DNA from 3 places in the Streptomyces sp. NPDC101151 genome. Region 1 is predicted to be linked to each of the others. Evidence: riboswitches for the same ligand, from Rfam matches in the RefSeq annotation. Region 1 holds a riboswitch; each other region holds the start of a gene.
What was found. A riboswitch is a leader RNA that binds a small molecule or an ion and turns the genes downstream of it on or off. The one in region 1 is predicted to bind cobalamin.
Positions count from the first base shown of each region.

Region 1 (2,255 bases):
CGCCGGTCATGTCGATGTCGCTCGTGGCGGCGAGCTGGCTGGGGTTACCTTCGGCCTTGCTGAAGTTCCAGCCGCCGTCGTTGTGCTGGTTGGCACGGATGCGGGTGATGACTGTGTTGCGCAACGCCTGCGGAATGCGGGCCTGCCCGGACTGGGTCTTCGCGCTGTTCAGGGCGAGCGCGGCGAAGACGGTGCCGTTGAAGTTGGCCGACGGGCCGATGTAGCCGGGCTCGGAGGTCTGCCAGTAGCCGTAGATGTCGGCGATCAGGTTGCGGGAGGCGGAGACTCGGGACGGGTCGATACCGGCCGCGTAGGCGTTCAGCGTGGCGCGCTCGTAGTCGGTGACGACGGGCGAGGCGGACGGCCAGCCGGCGGTGGAGAGCAGGTTGCGGTAGACGGTTCTCGCGTTCTTGCTCGTGTCGCCGCCGGGTGTCACGTCCACGGCGGCTGTCCCGGCCGAGGCGAGAGCGCTGAACGCCCACTCGTTGGACAGTCCGGAGCCCGCGTACGAACCGTCTGCCGCCTGGAGCGACCTGAGGTAGGTGACGCCGTTCGTCTTCGACGTGGCGATCTGGGCCGGTGTGGAGGTCGCCGCCGCGGGCAGCGTGGTGAGCGCGAAGACCCCGATTGCGGCGGTCGCGGTGAGGACGGCACGACGGTAGGACAGCGAACGGGACATGGCCTGCTCCTTGGATGAAGGACGCCGGCCGAACCCGATGCTGGGCCTCTGACGTCCCGTGGAGCAGCGGGTCTGGCCGCCGTCCGGAACGCGTGGATCGGCTTCCAAAGGTGCTTCGCCGCTTGGGCATTCGGGCTCGGGCCGGCCCCTGCCGTCCCATACCGCTGCGCGTCAGCCCCGGACTCCCACCGGGTTCCCCCACTCGGCAGTCCGGGACGGTACCTGACGCGTACCCGAGCCGCCAGCAGTCGCCCCGACCGGCCTGTGGCCCACCCTTGACGGTCTCTATGAACCGTGTTCAAATCCCGCTGATACGCAATAAGTTCCAGGGGAAGCCGGTCGAAGCCCGGCGCTGACCCGCAACCGTAGGCCCGGCACCGTCGGGCGAGCCGGACTGCCTGGAGCGTGTTCATCAGCAACAGACGCCGTCGTGGACTACGGCGTGGTGCGACCAGCTTCCGGCTGCGGGGAACTCTCCGTCCGACGGGGGCCCTCTGCCACGTCTGCGCCCGCGTCGGGCAGGCGCGAGGGGGCCGTGGTGCGAACGGGGAAGCGAAGAAACGGGAGAACAGCAGGCGCACGAGGCGTGACTTCGCTCATGTCCGCCCTGTTCATCCTGCTGGCGGCCTGCGTGACGTTCCTCACGACGACGCCCGCCTCGGCCGACGGTGTCGGTGACTGCACCGCGACCAAGGGCGCCGTCGTCGCCGTCGACTTCGGGCCGTTCGGCGGCAAGATCGAACGCGGCTGCGACCCCACGCCCACCACCGGCTACGAGCTGCTGCACGACGCCGGATTCAGCACCACCGGTACCCAGCACGACGGCCCCGCCTTCATCTGCCGCATCGGCTACCGCTCCTTCAACTCCGGTACGCAGTACCCGACTCCGGACAAGGAGTCCTGCGTGCTGACCCCGCAGGCCACGGCGTACTGGTCCTACTGGATCGCCTCGCCCGGCCAGGACGAGTGGACCTACAGCCAGTACGGCGCCATGGACCGCAAGCTCAAGGACGGCGACGTCGACGCCTGGGTCTACGGCGGCACGGACGTCGGCGGCACCACGGGCAAGCCCACCTTCGGTCCCGACGACGTACGCGCCGGCGGCACCCACACTCCGGACCCGGGGGACACGCCCACCGGCGCCCCGGGCAAGGTCGACGTGAAGGCTGCCGCTGCCTGGCTCAAGGGCCGCATGACCGATGGTGACCGCATCGTCGACGATGGCGCCACCACCCCGAACTACTCGCTGACCGTCGATACCGCCTACGCGCTCGCCGCGGTGGACGGGAAGAGCGCCGCGCTCGACAAGGTCACCGGCTTTCTCGCCGCCCACGTCGCTGAATTCGCCTTCCCGAACGGCGCCGACCAGGTTCCCGACGCCACTGCCGTCGCTCGGCTGGCTCTTCTCGCCAAGGTCACCGAACGCGATCCGCGGGCCCTCGGCGGGCATGACCTCGTCGACGTCCTCAAGAAGAACGTGTGTGCGGCGGGCCCCGAGTCCGGCGACGCGGCCCCGGGTTGCACCGCCAAGGGTGACTTCCGGTCCTCGTCCTACACCGAGGGCCAGGCTCTGTCG
Region 1 is NZ_JBIWPP010000027.1:3,583-5,837, forward strand. It holds gene ACIRU3_RS34655 (prenyltransferase/squalene oxidase repeat-containing protein) at 1-679, opposite strand, end outside; cobalamin riboswitch at 804-878, opposite strand; cobalamin riboswitch at 963-1,096, shown strand; gene ACIRU3_RS34660 (prenyltransferase/squalene oxidase repeat-containing protein) at 1,278-2,255, shown strand, end outside.

Region 2 (2,255 bases), on a different contig from region 1:
AACGCCCGCATCGCCCGTTACCCCAAGCCGTACGTCGCCGTCATGGACGGCATCGTCATGGGCGGCGGTGTCGGCGTCTCCGCGCACGGCAGCGTCCGGGTCGTCACCGAGCGGTCCAGGATCGCCATGCCCGAGACCGGCATCGGCTTCGTCCCCGACGTCGGCGGCACGCATCTCCTCGCCCTCGCGCCGGGAGAACTGGGCACCCACCTCGCGCTGAACGGCACCCAGATCGGCGCAGCCGACGCCCTGCTGTGCGGCCTGGCCGACCACTACGTACCGTCCACGTCCCTCCGGCACCTCGTCGACGACCTCGCCGACCTGCCCGTACGAGACGTCCTGGCACGCCATGTGCGGCCCTCGCCGCCGGGCGAGTTGGCCGGACGGCGCGAGTGGATCGACACCTGCTACGCCGCCGACACGGTCGAGGAGATCATCCACCGGCTGCTCGCCCAGGGCGGCCCCGACGCGAAGGAGGCGGCCGAAACCCTGCTCGCCAAGTCGCCCACCTCGCTCAAGGTCACCCTCGTCGCCATGCGCCGCGCTCGGCGCCTCGGCCCGCTGGAGCGGGTCCTCGACCAGGAGTACCGCGTCTCCTGCGCGACCCTGAGCACAGCCGACCTGGTGGAGGGCATCCGCGCCCAGGTCATCGACAAGGACCGCAACCCGCACTGGTCCCCGGCCAGGCTCGCCGAGGTCACCGACGCCGACGTCGAACGCTTCTTCGCCCCCCTCGGCGACCGGGAGCTGGGGCTCGCCGGACCCGACGCCGCCACGGAGGTGGCCTGGTGAGCCGCACCATCGCCGTCATCGGACTCGGTCACATGGGCGGCCCCATGGCCGCCAACCTGGTCAAGGCCGTCCACCGGGTACCCGGCCACGACCTCGTGCCCGACGCCCTCGACACCGCGGCCACGGCCGGTGCCGAACCGGCCGGATGCGCGTCCGCCGCCGTGGCGGGCGCCGACGTGGTCGTCAGCATGCTCCCCGCGGGCCGCCACGTCCTCGACCTCTACGACGACAGGAGGGCGTGGGCGCCTTCGTCGACAAGCGACCGCCGGAATTCCGCCACCGCTGACCCGCTGGTCACCGGTCCGTCCACCTGGCGTGCCGGCTGGATGCCGCCAGGTGGACGCGGTCTTGGCCGGGCAGGCGGCACGCGGTACGGTCGGTGCGATATTGACGACGGCGAGACGGAAGCCGGTGGGAATCCGGCACGGTCGCGCCACTGTGTGCGAGACACCTTGGAAGAAGGGGTGTTTCGTGAGTCAGACCCGTGGCCGTCGTCCTGTGCACCACCGAGATGGGACGCGAACTCCCAGAGGAGGTCCTGCCATGGCGCAGACCGTCGCTCCGCCGACAGCCACTCCCGTTGTTCCCGCCACGCTGCCGCTGAAGGCGATAGCGCCGTGGGCGGTCTTCTTCGGCATCCTGATGCTGGTTCTGCTGTACTTCGTCGGCGCCGAGCAGGGCGCCACCTCCGTGTTCAGCGGCACGGACGTCCATGAGTGGGTGCACGACGCCCGTCACCTGCTCGGCTTCCCCTGCCACTGACGCGAGGGACGCCGCACTCTCATGAACTCCGCAACGGTAAGAAACCTCCTCGTGCGGGGCATGCTCGCCGGTCTGGCCGCCGGTGTGCTCGCTCTCGTCGTCGCCTACCTCCTCGGTGAGCCGAGCGTGGACAGGGCGATCGGCTTCGAGGACGCCCACTCCCACGAGCACGAGATGGAAGTCGTCTCCCGCTCCCTGCAGTCCACCGCCGGTCTGGCCACCGGTGTCCTCGTCTACGGGGTCGCCTTCGGTGGCATCGCGGCGCTCGCGTACTGCTTCGCGCTGGGCCGGGTGGGCCGCTTCAGCCCGCGGGCGACCGCGCTGCTGCTGTCGGTCTGTGCCCTGGTGGCCGTGTACGTGGTGCCGTTCCTGAAGTACCCGGCCAATCCGCCGTCGGTCGGTGACCCGGACACCATCGGCAGGCGGACCACGCTGTATTTCCTGATGATGCTGCTCAGCGTGCTCCTGGCGATTGCCGCCACCATGGTGGGCAAGCGCCTCGCGCCCTCGCTGGGCGCCTGGTGGGCGACGGTGGCCGCGGTGGCGGCGTTCGTCGTCGTGATCGGGGTGGCGTATGAGTTCCTGCCGGTCGTCGACGAGGTGCCGAAGGACTTCCCGGCCGCTCTGCTGTGGCGGTTCCGGCTCTCGGCGCTGGCCATCCAGACCGTTCTGTGGGGCGGTTTCGGTCTGCTCTTCGGCGA
Region 2 is NZ_JBIWPP010000084.1:906-3,160, forward strand. It holds gene ACIRU3_RS46780 (enoyl-CoA hydratase/isomerase family protein) at 1-792, shown strand, start outside; partial or broken gene ACIRU3_RS46785 (NAD(P)-binding domain-containing protein) at 825-1,022, shown strand; cobalamin riboswitch at 1,150-1,299, shown strand; gene ACIRU3_RS46790 (CbtB-domain containing protein) at 1,336-1,554, shown strand; gene ACIRU3_RS46795 (CbtA family protein) at 1,576-2,255, shown strand, end outside.
Region 2: another riboswitch for cobalamin. It lies ahead of ACIRU3_RS46790 (CbtB-domain containing protein); the one in region 1 lies ahead of ACIRU3_RS34660 (prenyltransferase/squalene oxidase repeat-containing protein).

Region 3 (2,255 bases), on a different contig from region 1:
CACCGCGGCGGGTGCGGGCGGTCTCGTACCGGCCCCCGCGGGCCAGTGGACGTACGCCACGCTGGCGCTCGGCTCGGCGCTCGCGCTGTTCATGTACCCGCACTCGATCACCGCGACGCTGTCGTCCAGGAGCCGTGAGGTGATCCGGCGCAACACCACGATCCTGCCGCTGTATTCGCTGATGCTGGGCCTGCTCGCGCTGCTCGGCTTCATGGCGATCGCGGCCGGGGTGAAGGTCACCAACGGGCAGCTGGCGATTCCGCAGCTGTTCGAGGACATGTTCCCGGACTGGTTCGCGGGCGTGGCCTTCGCGGCGATCGGCATCGGCGCCCTGGTGCCCGCGGCCATCATGTCCATCGCGGCGGCGAACCTCTTCACCCGCAACATCTACAAGGACTTCATCCGGCCCGACGCCACGCCCGAGCAGGAGACCCGGGTCTCCAAGCTGGTGTCGCTGCTGGTGAAGGTGGGTGCGCTGGTCTTCGTCCTGACGATGGACAAGACGGTCGCCATCAACTTCCAGCTGCTGGGCGGCATCTGGATCCTGCAGACCTTCCCGGCCCTGGTCGGTGGCCTGTTCACCCGGTGGTTCCACCGCTGGGCGCTGCTCGCCGGCTGGGCGGTCGGAATGATCTACGGCACGTTCGCCGCGTACGGGGTGGCCTCGCCGACCCAGAAGCACTTCGGCGGCTCCGCGAAGGAGATCCCGGGCATCGGTGAGATCGGTTACATCGGTCTCACGGCCTTCGTGCTGAACGTCGTCGTCACGGTGGTCCTGACCTTCGTCCTGAAGGCCGTGAAGGCCCCCGAGGGCCTCGACGAGACCAGGCCGGAGGACTACACGGCGGACGCCGGCGACGCGGGCGTCGAGGTGGAGCTTCCGCCGGCCACGGCAGGCGCCGGTCACTGAACCGCGCCCGAGGGGCACGGGCAACCCCACGCACCCCGCAGCGGGCCGCCGAGCACCACGGCGGCCCGCTGTTCGTGCCCGCCCGCCGTGGGGCCGCCGTCCGCCCAGCGCCCGATGCGCAGCGCCCCACCGCATCGGCGCCCGGAGGAGCCACGAACACCTCGGCCCCGTTCGCACACGCGCGCGGAACCGGAACCCCGTCCCCCACCTGGACGCCGTCCGGATCCCCACCTACGAGTTGACACTCTGAAGCCGCCGCAACACGCAACAGACACAACATCTGGGGGTGACACCACAGCCCGGCACTAGATGTATGCTCGTCCTCGCTGTCGTCGCAGGGGAATCCGGTGCGAATCCGGAACTGTCCCGCAACGGTGTACTTGCGTGTATCCGCACGCCTGTTCAGTCCGAGGACCTGCCGGCAGCGCGCGCCCGGCCGTCCGGTCCGGGTGCCTCCAGACGTCCGGGCTTCGTGGAGTGGGCCGGTGGACGCGACGCCGTGCGCGCTCGTGCTGCCCCCTGCCCTCCGCCAGGCCCCCGTGCCGAGCGAGGGAGAGCCCCACGTGACCATCGCGCCAGCCGAACCGGCTTCAGCCATCCAGGCGACGCAAGCCCCGGTGGACACCGACGGTCCCGGTGCCGCGCTGCTGCGGACCCTGACCGAGCTGACCGCCGACCTCCCCGACGCCGACCCCGGCCGCGTCGCCGCGGCCGCGCTGCGGGGCCGCTCCGCCCGGGCGGACGAGGCGGAGTTGCGCGAGCTGGCCACGGAGGCGGCCGCCGGCCTCATCTCCGAGGACCCCGCCTACTCCCGGCTGGCCGCCCGGCTGCTGACCGTCTCCATCCGCGCCGAGGCCGCCTCGCAGGGCGTCACGTCCTTCACCGAGTCCGTCGCCGTGGGGCACCGCGAGGGCCTGGTGGCCGACCGCACGGCGGAGTTCGTGCGGCTGCACGCCGAGCGTCTGGACGCGCTGGTCGACCGGACCGCCGACGACCGCTTCGGCTACTTCGGCCTGCGCACCCTGCACAGCCGCTACCTGCTGCGGCACCCCATCACCCGCAAGGTGATCGAGACGCCCCAGCACTTCATGCTGCGCGTCGCCGCGGGCCTCGCCGAGGACGACACGGCCCGCTCCGTGGACGAGGTCTCGGCGCTGTACGGGCTCATGAGCCGCCTCGACTACCTGCCTTCCTCCCCCACCCTCTTCAACTCCGGCACGCGGCACCCCCAGATGTCGTCCTGCTACCTCCTCGACTCCCCGCTGGACGAGCTGGACTCCATCTACGACCGCTACCACCAGGTCGCCCGCCTCTCCAAGCACGCCGGCGGCATCGGTCTGTCGTA
Region 3 is NZ_JBIWPP010000028.1:86,063-88,317, reverse strand. It holds gene mctP (monocarboxylate uptake permease MctP) at 1-910, shown strand, start outside; cobalamin riboswitch at 1,211-1,348, shown strand; gene ACIRU3_RS35520 (ribonucleoside-diphosphate reductase subunit alpha) at 1,474-2,255, shown strand, end outside.
Region 3: another riboswitch for cobalamin. It lies ahead of ACIRU3_RS35520 (ribonucleoside-diphosphate reductase subunit alpha); the one in region 1 lies ahead of ACIRU3_RS34660 (prenyltransferase/squalene oxidase repeat-containing protein).